DNA from 2 places in the Streptomyces sp. G7(2002) genome. Region 2 is predicted to be linked to the other one. Evidence: predicted binding sites of a transcription regulator. Region 2 holds the regulator's gene; the other holds the start of a gene.
The links. The regulator HrcA, encoded in region 2, represses chaperone genes, less so after heat shock. The targets are predictions, from matches to a motif close to TTNGCACTCNGNNNNNCNGAGTGCNAA.

Region 1 (7,930 bases), 770 kb from region 2:
TCGCGCGAGGTGCTCTGCGAACGGGGCATCGTTTCCAGGAACGGTTCCGGCGGAAAGCGGGCTTTCCGTATCTACCCGCCGTGGGTGGAGACCACCAATCGGCAGGCCCGCACCGCACAGGCGTGGCAGGTGGAGCACTTCCTGGAGATCCCTGAGGACGGGCCTCTCGATGTGGCCCGCGCCCAGGCGCTCCACCACCCGTGACCGACGGACCCCGCCCCCGGACCCGGCAGGAGAGGTGCGGGCCCCGCTCAAATCGAGCCGTCCCGAGCGTCCCGAGAGGGTGCTGTGGGTCCCCGCCGGTCGGCGGGCGCTCCCGGCCCGCCCGTACTCTGAAGGGGTGAGCACCACCCCCGAACCCGAACCCGAACGCGAACCCGAAGCTGAGTCGGCCGCCGCGCACCGGGACGCCTCCGGCGCCGAGCAGGCCCCTGCGCCCTCGCCCGCTGAGTCGGTCGCCGCGCACCCGGACGCCTCCGATGCCGAGCAGGCCCCCGCGCCCTCGCCAGCTGAGCGGCCCGCGGCGGTCAGGCCCGCGGCGAAGCTGATCTTCGATGACCCGCTGAACCAGCAGTCCTCGGACGACACCGACCGTGGCTGGGGTGAGCGCCCGGCCGGTGGGGACAGTGCCGCCGACCTCGCCCGGTTCCTCGACGAAAAGCCGCCCCACCACCTCTGAGCGAGGCGAGGGGGCGGCATCTGCCGGCCTTGGGCGCCTGCTACTCGTGGGTCTTCTGCGTGCCGATGGTGCCCGAGGTGGAGGAGGGCACGGACGGCGAGCCGGTGCGCTGGGCGAGCAGCGCATCGCGGATCTCGGTGAGCAGCTCGATCTCGGTGGGGTCCGCGGGGCCCGCCTCGGCCGCCTGCCGGGCCGCCTGGCGTTCCTTCCACTTGTTGATCGGAAGGATCATGAGGAAGTAGACGACCGCGGCGGTGATCAGGAACGTCAGGGCGGCGCTGAGCACCGAGCCCCAGAGGATGTAGATCCCGTCGGTGAAGGCGCCCGTCTTTGGATCCTTGGCGCAGGTGGCGGTCAGGCAGGACTGGTAGTGATCGAGGTTCTGCGAACCGAGCGCGCCCACGATGGGGTTGATGATGCCCTTCACCACCGCGTTCACGATGTTGGTGAAGGCCGCACCTACGACGACCGCGACCGCGAGTTCGATGACGTTGCCGCGCATCAGGAATTCCTTGAATCCCTGAAGGACGCCCTTGCTCTCGCTCACCTGACAGCCTCTTTCCATGCTCACTACGGACGGTGCACCAACAATCAGCACCGCAACTTACGGCAGGGCAGGGCAGGGGTGTCCAGTCGTGTGACACGAACCGTCGAGTGGCCGGTGCGGCTGCGCGGAACAGGTGGTTCCGGCGGAGTGGCCCGAGCGTGCGGACGGCGTGGACGGATACCGCGGTACCGGTGCGGTGGGCGCGCCCCCATTGGCGCGCGGCGGGTGCCCCGCCATTCGCAGCAGTCTCGCGTGGGGTGGGAGCAGATGCCACTTGATCTTGGGGCATGGTCACCGCCCTCCCGGTGCCGTTGCCGACGGGCAGCCGGGGGCGGGAGCGTCTCGTACGGCCCCGTACGACGCCCCGCCGGCCAGTGCTGCGGCGGTCATCGCCAGGCCGGCGGCCAGTAAGCGCTGTCGCGCGGTCCGTCCCCACCGGTGCCGGCCGCCGCCGGCCCGCACCGGCGGGAAGTGCGGCACTTCACACGGCGGGGGAGCGGGGAGCGGCGGAGAGGGGAGATCGGGGCCGGCGAGGTCGGAGGCATTGGCGAAGTCAGCGACAAGGGGCGCGGGCGAGGTGCGGAGCATGGTGGTACCGCCTGTGGGGTGGTGAGGTCGGATGAACCGCGGATCACCACCGTGCCGCACGACCCCGCCCGCCCGCTCCGGGCTGTGGACGACCCCGCCTCTGTGGACAACCCGGCCACCCGGGAGGGGGAGGCCGAGCGCGTCGTCGGGGTGTTACGGCAGCTCGATGCCCAGGTCCCAGCCGGCGTGGACGCCGGTGCACAGGCAGTCGCGGGCGGCGTTGTCGGGGAGCCCGGCGATCGCGTCGAAGAGGACCTCGCGCAGCCGGCCGACGTTCTCGGCGAAGACCCGGAAGACCTCCTCGTGGGAGACGCCCTCACCGGTCTCGGTGCCCGCGTCCAGGTCGGTGACCAGGGTCAACGAGGTGTAGCAGAGGCTCAGTTCGCGGGCCAGGACGGCCTCGGGGTGGCCGGTCATGCCGACCACCGACCAGCCCTGTGCGGCATGCCAGCGCGATTCGGCGCGGGTCGAGAAGCGGGGGCCCTCGACGACGACGAGGGTGCCGCCGTCGACCGGCTCCCAGTCCCGGCCGCGGGCCGCCGAAAGGGCGGCCCGGCGCCCGGTGGGGCAGTACGGGTCGGCGAAGGCCAGATGGACGACGTTGGGGACGCTCCCGTCGGGGAGGGGCTCGCCGTCGAAGTAGGTCTGGGCGCGGGCCTTGGTGCGGTCGACGAGCTGGTCGGGGACCAGGAGGGTGCCGGGGCCGTATTCGGGGCGCAGTCCGCCGACCGCGCACGGGCCGAGGACCTGGCGTACGCCGAGCGAGCGCAGTGCCCACAGGTTGGCGCGGTAGTTGATGCGGTGCGGCGGGAGATGGTGGCCGCGGCCGTGCCGGGGCAGGAACGCGACCTGGCGGCCGGCGACCTCTCCCACGAACAGCGAGTCGCTCGGGCGCCCGTACGGGGTGTCCACTGTGATCTCGGTCACGTCGTCGAGGAAGGAGTAGAACCCCGATCCGCCGATAACGCCAATCTCCGCGTCAGCCATGCCGGTCACACTATCGGGGCGCGGCGGCGGGAGGAGGGCGGGTGACGGAGAAAGGGAGCCGTGACGCGGCGGACCCCGCCGTCGGTGACGGCGGGGTCCGGAGAAGTGCGGGTCAGGCGGCGGAGCTGGTGCCCGAGGTGCTGCCGGCGGACGAGGAGGCGGCCGGGGTGGAGGACTTGCTGTCGGAGCTGCCGGACGAGGAGCCTGACGAGTCCGAGGAGGACGTCGTGCCCGACGAGGAGGAGCTCTTCGCGGGGCTGCTGCTGGACGACGAGCCGCGGCTGTCGTTGCGGTAGAAGCCGGAGCCCTTGAAGACGATGCCGACCGCGGAGAACACCTTCTTGAGGCGTCCGTTGCAGGCGGGGCACTCCGTGAGCGCGTCGTCGGTGAACTTCTGCACCGCCTCGAGGCCCTCGCCGCACTCGGTGCACTGGTACTGGTAGGTCGGCACTAGTCTTCCTCCTGGCACTCTCACTCGATGAGTGCTAACGACGCTCCATATTGCAGTATTCCCGCCCGCCAGTCCACCGTGACCGGCGGACGGTGACCGACTCCACGCTCGGTCAGGCGCGCGCCAGCTCCCGTTCCCGGTCTTCGGAAACGGCCGGGACCCGGTCGTCGGCGCCGTGCGCCGGGGCGTCGGCGGCCCCCGGCGAGGAGCGCGGCAGCAGGTGGGCGCGGAGCGTCAGCAGCACCGTCAGGGCCAGCGCCGTACCGGCCAGCGGCACCAGGAATCCGGTGCTCGGCCCGAAGCCGTCCGCCAGCTGGCCGGCGGAGGTGGCTGCGGCCGCCTGGCCCAGTGCGACCGCACCGGTCAGCCAGGTGAACGCCTCGGTGCGGGCGGCGGCCGGCACCAGCGACTCCACCAGCGTGTAGCCGGTGATCAGGGCCGGGGCGATGCACAGGCCGACGACCAGGCCGACGGCGCCCAGCAGCGGCACCGCGGTGACCGCCCACAGCGGGGTGGTGGCCAGCGCCAGCAGCCCGTAGGCGACCAGCAGCCGGCGCCGCGGGCCGACCTTCCAGGCGAGGGCGCCACAGGCGATACCGGCGAGCATGTTGCCGCCCGCGAAGATCCCGTAGAGCACGCCGTTGATGCCGGGCTGCCCGATGTGCTGGGTGAACGCCGTCAGCGAGACCTGCATACCGCCGAAGACGGCGCCGATGCCGAGGAACGCCACGATCAGGACGCGTACGCCGGGCACCGACAGCGCCGAGACGCGCGGCAGGTCGCCGGCCTGCGTCCGGTGCACGGCCGGCTGGCTGCGCCGCTGCGCGGCGAACAGCAGCCCGCCGGCCAGGGTCAGCGCGGCCTCGGCGACCAGCCCGGCCGCCGGGTGGATGCCGGTGCACAGCGCGGTCGCCAGCACCGGGCCGACCACGAAGGTGAACTCGTCGGTCACCGACTCGAAGGCGGCGGCCGTCGGCATCAGCGGGCTGCCGCCGAGCCGGGCGGCCCAGCGGGCCCGCACCATCGGGCCGACCTGCGGCGTCGAGGCGCCCGTGGGGACCGCCACCGCGAACAGCGCCCACAGGGGGGCGTGCGCGAGGGCCAGGGTGATCAGCGCCGCGACACCGGCGACATGCACCAGGACGCCGGGGATCAGCACCGCGCGCTGGCCGAAGCGGTCGGCGAGTTTGCCGCTCTGCGGGGCGAACAGGGCCATCGAGACACCGGTCGCGGCGGACACCGCGCCCGCGGTGCCGTACGAGCCGGTGGTGGATTCGACGAGCAGCACGATGCCGATCGTCAGCATGGCGAAGGGCTGCCGGGCCAGAAAGCCGGGCAGCAGGAATGTCCAAGCACCAGGGGTGCGGAGCAGTGGTCCGTATCCGGAACGGGAGTCCTTGACCGCGGATGCCACGGCCGGGCCTTTCTGCCGCCTGGTAGCGCCACCCGCGAGGTCGTCACGGGTACGCGCCGAGAGCTGTCCTCTCGCGCAGGACCGAGTGATACCGCGTGGTCCGCACCGGGGAAGGTGGCTCTGCGTGGCGCAGGGGACCGCGGCCGCCGAGCGGTCGCGCCAGCTCTGCATCAGGCAGAGTTGGTTCGTCGATGTGCCTCTTCATACTACAGGCCGCGGCGCGTGAAGCCCTGGGATTGGTCAGGGCTTCACGCGGAATTCCTTGGGATCCGTGGAGAGATGCAGCACATTTCCAGGCCCGGGGTGCGGCGGGACGTCAGCGGTGGCGGTGGCCGCGCCCCGCGGCGGGGCCGCCGGTGCCCAGCCAGCCGGCCAGCTTGCCGCCCCGGGAGACCGCCTGCAGCCGTTTCTCGGCCGCGTCGCGCACCGGGTCGGTGGCGACCACCAGCAGCTCGTCGCCGCGCCGCAGCACCGTGGAGGGCGAGGGCACGAAGCTGGAGCCGTCCCGTACGACGAGGGTGACCGCGGCGCCCGCGGGCATCCGCAGCTCGCCGACCTCGACACCGTGCATACGGGACGTCGTGCCGACGGACATGGACAGCAGATGGCCGCGCAGCCGCTCCAGGGGCGCCGACTCGATGCCCAGGTCGGCGGCCTCCTCGTCCTCGCCCAGCCGCAGCCGCTTGGCCAGCCAGGGCAGCGTCGGCCCCTGGATGAGGGTGTAGACCACGACCAGGACGAAGACGATGTTGAAGACCCGTTGGCTGCCGGGCACATCGCCCACCATCGGGATGGTGGCCAGCACAATCGGTACCGCGCCGCGCAGCCCGGCCCACGACAGCAGGGTCTTCTCCCGCCACGGCACCCGGAACGGCAGCAGCGCCACGAACACGGACGTCGGCCGGGCCACCAGCGTCAGGATCATGCCGATCACCAGCGCCGGGACGATGTCGGCGATCAGGTTGTGCGGGGTCACCAGCAGGCCCAGCAGGACGAACATGCCGATCTGGCCGAGCCAGCCGAGGCCCTCGGCGAAGCCGCGGGTGGCCGGCGCGTGCGGGAGTTTGGCGTTGCCGAGGATCACCGCGGCCAGGTAGACGGCGAGGAAGCCGGAGCCGTGCGCCAGGGCGCCGGCCGCGTAGGCGGAGACCGCGATGGCCATGACGGCGATCGGGTACAGACCGGACGCGGGCAGCGCCACATGCCGCATGCCGTACGCGCCGAGCCAGCCGATGGCCAGTCCGATGGCGGCGCCGATCGCCAGCTCCAGCGCGATCTCGCCGAGCAGGGCGTACCAGTGCTCGACCGGTCCCGACGTGGAGAACGCGACGACGAGGATGACCACCGGGGCGTCGTTGAAGCCGGATTCGGCTTCCAGTACGCCGGTCAGGCGAGCCGGCAGCGGCACACTGCGCAGCACGGAGAAGACGGCCGCGGCGTCAGTGGAGGACACCACGGCGCCGATCAGCAGCGCCTGGCGCCAGTCGAGTCCGGCCAGGTAGTGCGCTCCGGCCGCGGTGACCCCCACGCTCACCGCGACGCCGACCGTCGAGAGCGCCGCCGCCCGGGGCAGCGCCGGTTTGATCTCTTTCCACTTGGTGCCCAGGCCGCCCTCGGCGAGGATCACGACCAGCGCGGCATAGCCGAGGAGTTGGGTCAGCTCGGCGTTGTCGAAGACGACGCCGCCGGGCCCGTCCTGGCCTATGGCGACGCCTATCCCCAGGTAGATGAGCAGGCTGGGGAGCCCGCTGCGCGAGGAGAGCCGTACCGCGGCGACCGCAATGAGCAGTACGAGCGAGCAGATCAGCAGGAGTTCGTTGAGATGGTCGACAGTCAGGAGCTGATCCTTCCTCGCACGGGTTCCGGGGCGGGCTTTCCTTACCGTATCTAGTTACTGAGACTAACAATTTACCATTGCTTGAAGGTTGGATGTGCTGGTGGTGACTCCGCGTAGGGGTCGCCGAACCCGTGCGCCTATGGTTGCTCCAGCACTCCCACCCTGCCCCTCGAAGGACAGAGATGCCCGCCAACAAGTCCGGCCCAGTCCCCAGGAAGAAGAAGGGGCGGCGCGGCCGTCTCGTCGCGATCACGGTCGTGCTGCTGCTCGTGGCGGGCATCGGCTTCGGCGCGTTCTGGGGCGTCAGTACCGTTCGTGCGTCGTTCCCGCAGACCACGGGCTCGCTCAAACTCCCGGGTCTGACCAACCCGGTGGACGTCACCCGCGACGCCCACGGCATTCCGCAGATCTACGCCGACACCGACGAAGACCTCTTCCGCGCCCAGGGATACGTCCAGGCCCAGGACCGCTTCTGGGAGATGGACGTACGGCGGCACATGACCGCCGGCCGCCTCTCGGAGATGTTCGGCAAGAGCGAGGTCAAGACCGACTCGTTCCTGCGCACGCTTGGCTGGCGCGACGTGGCGCAGAAGGAGTACGACACCAAGCTGTCGCCCAGCACCAAGAAGTACCTCCAGTCCTACTCCGCGGGAGTCAACGCCTACCTCAAGGACCACGAGGGCTCGGCACTGTCCCTGGAGTACGCGGCGCTGGACTTCGAGAACGACTACAAGCCCGAGAAGTGGACGCCGGTCGACTCGGTGGCCTGGCTCAAGGCGATGGCCTGGGACCTGCGCGGCAACATGCAGGAGGAGATCGACCGCTCCCTGATGACCAGCCGCTTCACCCCCGCGCAGATCGCCCAGCTCTACCCGGCATACCCGTACAAGCGGAACAAGCCGATCGTCGAGGGCGGTGCGGTCGACCCCGCCTCCAAGGAGTTCAAGCCCGGCGGTTCGGCGAACGCCGCCCCGGCCGGCCCCGGCGGGGCCACCGTGGGCCTGCAGTCGCAGCTGTCCTCGCTGTCCAAGACGCTGGACAAGGTCCCGGCGCTGCTCGGCCCCAACGGCAACGGCATCGGCTCCAACTCATGGGTCGTCTCCGGCGCCCACACGACCACCGGCAAGCCGCTGCTCGCCAACGACCCGCACCTGGCACCGCAGATGCCCTCGCTCTGGTACCAGATGGGCCTGCACTGCCGCACCACGAGCCCCAGGTGCAACTACGACGCCTCCGGATTCACCTTCTCCGGTATGCCCGGCGTCGTCATCGGCCACAACCAGGACATCTCCTGGGGCATGACCAACCTCGGCGCGGACGTCACCGACCTGTACCTGGAGAAGGTCAACGCCGACGGGTACTTCTACGACAACAAGCAGCGGCCCTTCATAACCCGCAAGGAGACCATCAAGGTCGCCGGCGGCGAG
Region 2 (7,930 bases):
GGCGAGGTCCTGGGGCGCAGCATCCGTACGGGCCGGCTGCCGGTGGAGCGCGTGCTGGCGGAAGTGGGCCCGGCGACGGAGGTGCTGAACGCGCTGCCGTACGACCACGAGCCGACCCGCAAGGCCCTCGCCGGACTCCTCGACCGGCTCGGCACGGACCCGGTCCACTGGCTGACGTGCTACGCCCGGATGGGCCGGGCCCGGGGCAGCGTCGCCGAGCTGATCGACGACGCCGCCTCGGCCGGCTCCGCCAAGAAGCGCAGCACCACCTGGCCGCGCCCCTTGGAGGCAGTGCTCCCCGCCACTCCCCCCGAGGCGTCCCGGGCCGCGTTCCTGAGCCTGTTCCAGTGCGCCTCCGAGGAGGCGCAGATCGCCGTCGTACCGCATTTCGACCCGCGGGCCGTGCAGCATCTCCTGGTGTACGGCGATCCGGCGCCGGCCGTCCGGGACGCGGTGGTCGCGGCCCACGGGGTGTCCGCGCAGGCCGCGCAGGCCGCCACCACGGCCCTCTCCCCCGAAAAGCTGGCGTACCTCCTCGACCTCGACGAACCGCAGGTGGACGCCAACCTGTTCTTCCACCGCGGTATCGACCAGCGGGAGCGGGAGCGGATGCTCGCCGGGCGGCTGCGCGGCGGCGGTACCCGTACCGTCCCCGAGGAGCTGCTCAACGTCCTGCGGGAGGCCCACCTCAGCCACCACCGCCACTGGCTCATCGCCGGTCTGGACTCCGGCGATCTGGGCGTGGCCCGCACGATCGTCGGGCGGCTGAAGCTCCGGGTACCGGCGGCCCGGCTGCGGCTGCTGGTGGCCGTGTGGGAGCGCGGCGGCCCGGACGCGGTGCGCGAGATCCTGGCGATGGACCGCCTCCCGCTCACCCTCCGCCGGCAGACCGAGAAGCTCCTCGACGTCCCCGACGGGCTGGACCGGCTGCGCGCCCGCCTGGCCGCGGAGGAGGACCCGGCGAAGCTGCTGGCGTTCCTCAACAAGGCACCGGGCTACGACGGTGACCAGGCGTCCAAGCTCACCGGCGACGGCATACCCCTCCCCTGGCCCGATCTGGTCGCGGCGCACCGCTCCGGCACGCTGGCCCCCAGTGCGGCCAAGGACCTCGCGGAGCTCGCGGACTGCCCACGCGAGCTGCTGCTGGAGCTGCTGTCGAGCACTCCGGAGCTCGGCCGCTCCAACCTCTCGTGGCCCCAGCTCGCCCTCCGGCGCGGCACGCTCACGCCCGAGGATGTCCTGAACCGCGCCGCCCCCGCGCGCCAGGGCCTGGCCCACCTCCTCCGCCTGCTCAACTCCTCGGACCGGCAGGCGAACCAGCGGGCGGCCCGGCAGGTGGACCGGCAGGAGCTGCGGACGCGGGCGGCCGCGCTGACCGCGGAACATCTGGGCAGCGACCCCGAGGCCTGGGCCGTCTGTCTCCAGCTGCTGCCGACCTTCGCCGGCACCCTCACGGAACTGTTCGCGACGGCGGCCGCGATCGTACGACCGCCGGCCTGAGCGCCAGGGACAGCAGCCCGTTTCTCCGCGCCCCCGCAAGGCCCAGCGGACCACCGACGACCACCCCCACCAAGGTTTTCCCACCCCCCAACGGGAGGTGACGGGCCGGAGGGGTAGGGGTGTGGGACGTAAAGCGAAGCAGTCCCACACCCCTACCCCGGAGGCCCGTCACCGCACCCCAACAGCCCCGCGCAGCGGACCGGCCCGCCGCCAGGCGCAACGGCGAGAAAGCCAACAACGCGGACCGAAGGCAAAGCGCAGCGCACGGCGGGCGCACCGCGCAGCGGGCCACAAACGCCGAGCAACCCCCACGGCGGCAAAGCCAAAAACGTGGGCCCGAAGGCAAAGCGCAGCGGACCCGCTCAGCTCCAACGCCCCGTGCGCCCCAGCAGCAGCGCGGTGGCCGCGGTGCCTGCCGTGGAGGTGCGCAGGACGGTCGTCCCCAGGCGGTACGGCTTGGCGCCGGCCTCGGCGAAGGTGGTGAGCTCCTCCGGGGAGACACCGCCTTCCGGGCCGACGACCAGCACGATCCGGCCCTCGGCGGGGAGTTCGGCGGTGGCGAGCGGCGTGCTGCCCTCCTCGTGGAGGACGGCCGCGAAGTCGGCGTCGGCGAGCAGCGCGGCCACCTGCTTGGTCGTCAGCGGGTCCGCGACCTCGGGGAAGGTCAGCCGGCGCGACTGCTTGCCCGCCTCGCGGGCGGTGGCGCGCCATTTGCCCAGCGCCTTGGCGGCCCGCTCGCCCTTCCACTGGGTGACGCAACGCGCCGCGGGCCAGGGCACGATGGCGTCCACCCCGGTCTCGGTCATCGTCTCGACGGCCAGCTCGCCGCGGTCGCCCTTGGGGAGCGCCTGGACGACGGTGATCGTGGGGCGGGGCGGGTCCTCGGTGCGCAGCTCCGTGACCGCGACGGTGAGCCGGTCCTTGCCCTCGACGGCGGCGACGGTGCCGTACGCGCCGGTGCCGTGCCCGTCCGTCAGGACGACCTCCTCGCCGGCCCGCAGCCGGCGCACCGAGACCGCGTGCCGGCCCTCGGGGCCGTCCAGGGTCAGCGTGCCGCCGGCCCGTACACCCGCGAGGGACTCGACGAGGAAGACCGGCGCGGTCATGAGGCGCTTCCGGTGGCGGGGAAGTTCAACGCGGCGCGTGCCGCGTCCAGTTCGGCCGCCAGCACCTCCACCAGCTGCCGGGCGGGCAGCTCCCGCGCCAGCCGGTGTCCCTGCCCCGCCCACAGGTTCATGCCCTGGGCGTCGCCTGCCTTGGCCGCGGCCTTGCGCACGGTGGAGGTGAGGTAGTGGACGGCCGGGTAGGCGGCCGGTGCGTACGGGCCGTGCTCGCGCATGAAGCGGTTCACCAGCCCGCGGGCCGGCCGCCCGGAGAACGCCCGGGTCAACTCCGTATGCGTGAACAGGGGGTTGGTCAGGGCCTGCTTGTGCAGCGGGTTGGCGCCCGACTCGGGGGTGGCGAGGAAGGCGGTGCCCAGCTGCGCCATGCTCGCCCCGGCGGCCAGCACCGCCGCGATCTGCGTCCCGCGCATCAGCCCGCCCGCGGCGATCATCGGAATCTGCACGGCCTCCCGGACCTGGCCGAGCGCCGCCAGCAGCCCCAGCCCCGCGCCGGTCCCGTCCGCGTGCGGATCGTCCCGGTGGGTGCCCTGGTGGCCGCCGGCCTCCACGCCCTGCACACACACCGCGTCCGCGCCCGACCACTGCGCGGCCTGTGCCTCGGCAGCGGTGGTGACCGTGACGACGGTGTACGTACCGACCTTGGCGAACGCGTCCAGGACGGCGCGCGAGGGACAGCCGAAGGTGAAGGACACCACCGGCACCGGGTCCTCCCGCAGTATCGCGAGCTTGGCCTCGTAGCCGTCGTCGATGGGCCCGTCGGTGTCGCCGAGATCGGTCTCGTACCAGGTGACCTCGCCGGCGAGCTGTTCGCGGTAGACCTCGACGACGGAGCCGTCGGCCAGCGAGGGCTGCGGCATGAAGAGGTTGACGCCGAAGGGCCGGTCGGTCAGCGACCGCAGCTGTTTGATCTCCTGGTACATGCCGTCGGCGGTTTTGTAGCCGGCGGCGAGGAAGCCGAGACCGCCGGCGCCGCAGACAGCGGCGGCCAGCTCGGGTCCGGAGCCGCCTCCCGCCATCGGGGCCTGCACGATCGGGTAGCGGCAGAGATCGGTCAGTGCAGTGGGCATGAGCACATCGTGTCACGCCCACCCCCTCGCCCCGAACCGGGGAGGCGGCTGCCGCACGGGTCCGCGGAATCTCCGCGGACCCCGGGCCGACCTGGGCTATCGCCCGTTGAACGCATCCTTCAGACGCGAGAACAACCCCTGCTGCCCCGGCTGGAACTGCCCCGTGGGCCGCTCCTCACCGCGGAGCTTCGCCAGCCGCCGCAGCACCTCCTCCTGCTCGGGGTCGAGCTTGGAGGGCGTCTGCACCTCGACATGGACGATGAGGTCGCCGCGGCCACCGCCGCGCAGATGGGTCACACCGCGCTGGTGCAGCGGGATCGACTGGCCGGACTGGGTACCGGGCCGGACATCGATCTCCTCCACCCCGTCCAGCGTCTCCAGCGGGCACTTCGTGCCCAGCGCCGCCGCTGTCATCGGGATGGTGACCGTGCAGTGCAGATCGTCGCCGCGCCGCTGGAAGACCGCGTGCGGCAGCTCGTGGATCTCCACGTAGAGATCGCCGGCGGGGCCGCCGCCGGGGCCGACCTCGCCCTCGCCCGCGAGCTGGATGCGGGTGCCGTTGTCGACACCGGCCGGGATCTTGACGGTCAGCGTGCGGCGGGAGCGGATACGTCCGTCGCCCGCGCACTCGTGGCACGGCGTCGGGACGACCGTGCCGAAGCCCTGGCACTGCGGGCAGGGCCGCGAGGTCATGACCTGGCCCAGGAACGACCGGGTGACCTGCGAGACCTCACCGCGGCCGCGGCACATGTCACAGGTCTGCGCCGAGGTGCCCGGCGCCGCGCCCTCACCGCTGCACGTCGTACAGACGACGGCGGTGTCGACCTGGATGTCCTTGGTGGTGCCGAAGGCCGCTTCGTTCAGCTCGACATCGAGCCGGATCATGGCGTCCTGGCCACGGCGGGTGCGCGAGCGCGGCCCGCGCTGCGACGCGGTGCCGAAGAACGCGTCCATGATGTCGGAGAAGTTTCCGAAGCCCGCGCCGAAGCCGCCCGCGCCCTGGCCGCCGCCCGCCTGCGAGAGGGGGTCGCCGCCGAGGTCGTAGACCTGCTTCTTCTGCGGATCCGAGAGGACCTCGTAAGCGGCGTTGATCTCCTTGAACCGCTCCTGGGTCTTGGGATCCGGGTTCACATCCGGGTGCAGCTCGCGCGCCAGCCGACGGAAGGCCTTCTTGATCTGGTCCTGCGAGGCGTCACGGCCGATGCCGAGGACCGAGTAGTAATCCGTGGCCACTTACGACTCCGCGAGGATTTGTCCGACGTAACGTGCCACTGCGCGTACCGCTCCCATCGTTCCGGGGTAGTCCATGCGGGTCGGTCCGACCACGCCGAGTTTGGCGACTGCCTCGTCGCCCGAACCGTAGCCGACCGTGACGACCGATGTGGACGCCAGGCCTTCATGGGCATTCTCATGCCCGATACGTACGGTCATGCCCGAGTCCTTGGCCTCGCCGAGCAGCTTGAGCATCACCACATGCTCCTCAAGGGCCTCCAGCACCGGCCGGATGGTCAGCGGGAAATCGTGCCCGAATCGCGTGAGATTGGCGGTACCGCCGATCATCAGCCGCTCTTCGGTTTCCTCCACCAAAGTCTCCAGCAACACCGACAGCACTGTCGAGACCGTGCCGCGGTCGTCCTGCTCGAAGGACTCCGGGAGATCCTGCACCAACTGCGGCACATCCGCGAACCGGCGCCCCACGACCCGGCTGTTGAGCCGGGCCCGCAGATCCGCCAGCGAGGTCTCGCCGAACGGTGCCTGGCAGTCGATGAGCCGCTGCTCGACCCGCCCGGTGTCCGTGATCAGCACCAGCATCAGCCGGGCCGGGGCCAGCGCCAGCAGCTCGACGTGCCGGACCGTGGACCGGGTCAGGGACGGGTACTGCACGACCGCGACCTGCCGGGTCAGCTGCGCCAGCAGCCGGACCGTGCGGCCCACCACGTCGTCGAGGTCGACGGCGCCGTCCAGGAAATTCTGGATCGCCCGCCGCTCCGGGCTGGACAGCGGCTTCACACCGGCCAGCTTGTCGACGAACAGGCGGTAGCCCTTGTCGGTCGGGATCCGCCCGGCACTCGTGTGCGGCTGGGCGATGAAGCCCTCGTCCTCCAGGACCGCCATGTCGTTGCGGACGGTGGCCGGGGAGACACCGAGCTGATGGCGTTCGGTGAGGGCCTTGGAGCCGACCGGCTCCTCCGTCCCCACATAGTCCTGGACGATGGCGCGCAGCACTTCGAGCCTGCGTTCACTGAGCATCCCGCGCACCTCCAGTCCGGCCGTCCGCCGTCTCGACTCTCCTGGCACTCACACGGGCCGAGTGCCAGACCCGGAGCCAGTGTACGGCCGAGTAGCACGCACACGGCAAGGGCAGCCGCGCACGGCACCCGCCCGATGACCGTGTTCGGTCGATCTGTCGGGCAACGCTATCGCGATGGCGCTAGCGTCTCGGTATGCACACTGCTTGGGAAGAGGCCGGTTGGGAACAGCTCGGTGACGGTGTCGCCAGACGCCGTATGCCGAGGTGGGACGAGACGATCGGGGTGATCGCGGGGACCACCGGCGTCATGATCGTCGACACCGGCGCGACCCTGCGCGACGGCGCGGATCTGCGGCGCGCGATCCGCGGCGTGCTGGGCCGCGAAGTGACGCATGTCGCGCTCACCCACCCGCATTTCGATCATGTGCTGGGCACCGCCGCCTTCGCCGGCGTCGAGGTCTTCGGCGCGGCCGGGCTGGGCGAGCTGCTGCGCCGCGGCAAGGACGGACTGCGGCACGACGCGATGCGGCACGGCGTCGGCCGGGACGCCGCCGCCGAGGCCGCCGATCTGCTGGTCGCCCCGCACCACCACGTCCACGACCAGCTGACCGTGGAGCTCGGCGACCGGCAGGTGCTGCTCGCCAACGTCGGCCCCGGTCACACGGCCCACGATCTGGCGGTCCTGGTACCGGGCCGGGGCGGGTCCCCGGAGATCGTCTTCTGCGGCGATCTGGTCGAGGAGTCCGGCGAACCCCAGGCGGGCCCGGACGCGCTGCCGCAGCGGTGGCCCGGCGCACTGGACCGGCTGCTGTCCCTCGGCGGCGAGGACGCACGGTATGTACCCGGCCACGGCGCTGTGGTGGACGCCTCCTTCGTCCGCGCCCAACGGGACGCCCTCGCCGCCCGCTTCGGCGTCGCCCCCTCCTGACCACTCCTGACCACCGCCCGCTCAATCACGGACAGGCCCCCATGCAGAGCAAGCGCTACAGCCCTGACCTCACCCCGCCCTGGAAGAAGCAGCGGCCCGCACCCGAGGTGCCCGCCGAGCCCGATCTGGTCGTCGAGGAGGTCACCTCGGGCTTCTGCGGCGCCGTGATCCGCTGCGAGAAGACGGCGCAGGGCCCGACGGTCACCCTTGAGGACCGCTTCGGCAAGCACCGCGTCTTTCCCATGGAGCCGCGTGGCTTCCTCCTGGAGGGCAAGGTGGTCACGCTCGTACGCCCCCAGGACAGGCCGGCGGCCACCGCTCCGGCGCGTACGGCATCGGGATCACTCGCCGTGCCCGGCGCCCGCGCACGGGTCGCCCGCGCCGGGCGCATCTATGTGGAAGGCCGGCACGACGCCGAGCTGGTGGAGCGGGTGTGGGGCGACGACCTGCGCATCGAGGGCGTCGTCGTGGAGTACCTGGAGGGCATCGACGACCTGCCCGCGATCGTCCGCGGCTTCTCGCCCGGCCCGGACGCCCGCCTCGGCGTCCTCGTCGACCATCTCGTGCCCGGCTCGAAGGAGTCCCGTATCGCGGCCGAGGTGACCGGGGACCATGCGCTGGTGGTGGGCCACCCCTACATCGATGTCTGGGAGGCGGTGAAGCCGTCCTCGGTCGGCATCGCGGCCTGGCCGTCCGTCCCGCACGGGCAGGACTGGAAGACGGGGGTGTGCCGGGCGCTGGGCTGGCCGGAGAACACGGGGGCCGCCTGGCAGCGGATCCTGTCCTGTGTGCGCTCGTACAAGGACCTGGAGCCGGCGCTGCTGGGACGGGTGGAGGAGCTGATCGACTTCGTCACGGCCGGCGGTGGCGGGTGACGGCAGGAAGAGTGCCGAACCGCGAGGTCTCCAGCGTGGTGCCGAGGGCGTCGATGCGGAGGGGAACACCGAACGGGACGGTGCGCTGCACCTCGTAGTCGGCGTCCTCTCCCGCGCCGTCCGGTTCCGTCAGCAGTACGCAGCGGGCGTCATACGGGTCGATGATCAAATACGCGGGGACGCTC

Region 1: NUT86_RS17460 (FmdB family zinc ribbon protein) is a predicted target of HrcA. The motif match lies at 3,264-3,290, and genes of this name have one in related genera.

What each region holds. Positions count from the first base shown of each region.
Region 1 covers NZ_CP102609.1:4,214,195-4,222,124, reverse strand. Annotated here, with positions in the region: gene NUT86_RS17480 (MepB family protein) at 1-204, shown strand, start outside; gene NUT86_RS17475 (hypothetical protein) at 341-679, shown strand; gene mscL (large conductance mechanosensitive channel protein MscL) at 720-1,226, opposite strand; gene NUT86_RS17465 (S-methyl-5'-thioadenosine phosphorylase) at 1,968-2,801, opposite strand; gene NUT86_RS17460 (FmdB family zinc ribbon protein) at 2,914-3,252, opposite strand; gene NUT86_RS17455 (MFS transporter) at 3,365-4,666, opposite strand; gene NUT86_RS17450 (potassium/proton antiporter) at 4,983-6,503, opposite strand; gene NUT86_RS17445 (penicillin acylase family protein) at 6,686-7,930, shown strand, end outside.
Region 2 covers NZ_CP102609.1:3,447,958-3,455,887, forward strand. Annotated here, with positions in the region: gene NUT86_RS14300 (hypothetical protein) at 1-1,500, shown strand, start outside; gene NUT86_RS14305 (16S rRNA (uracil(1498)-N(3))-methyltransferase) at 1,863-2,606, opposite strand; gene NUT86_RS14310 (nitronate monooxygenase) at 2,603-3,691, opposite strand; gene dnaJ (molecular chaperone DnaJ) at 3,788-4,924, opposite strand; gene hrcA (heat-inducible transcriptional repressor HrcA) at 4,925-5,941, opposite strand; gene NUT86_RS14325 (MBL fold metallo-hydrolase) at 6,136-6,870, shown strand; gene NUT86_RS14330 (DUF3097 domain-containing protein) at 6,912-7,745, shown strand; gene NUT86_RS14335 (Uma2 family endonuclease) at 7,723-7,930, opposite strand, start outside.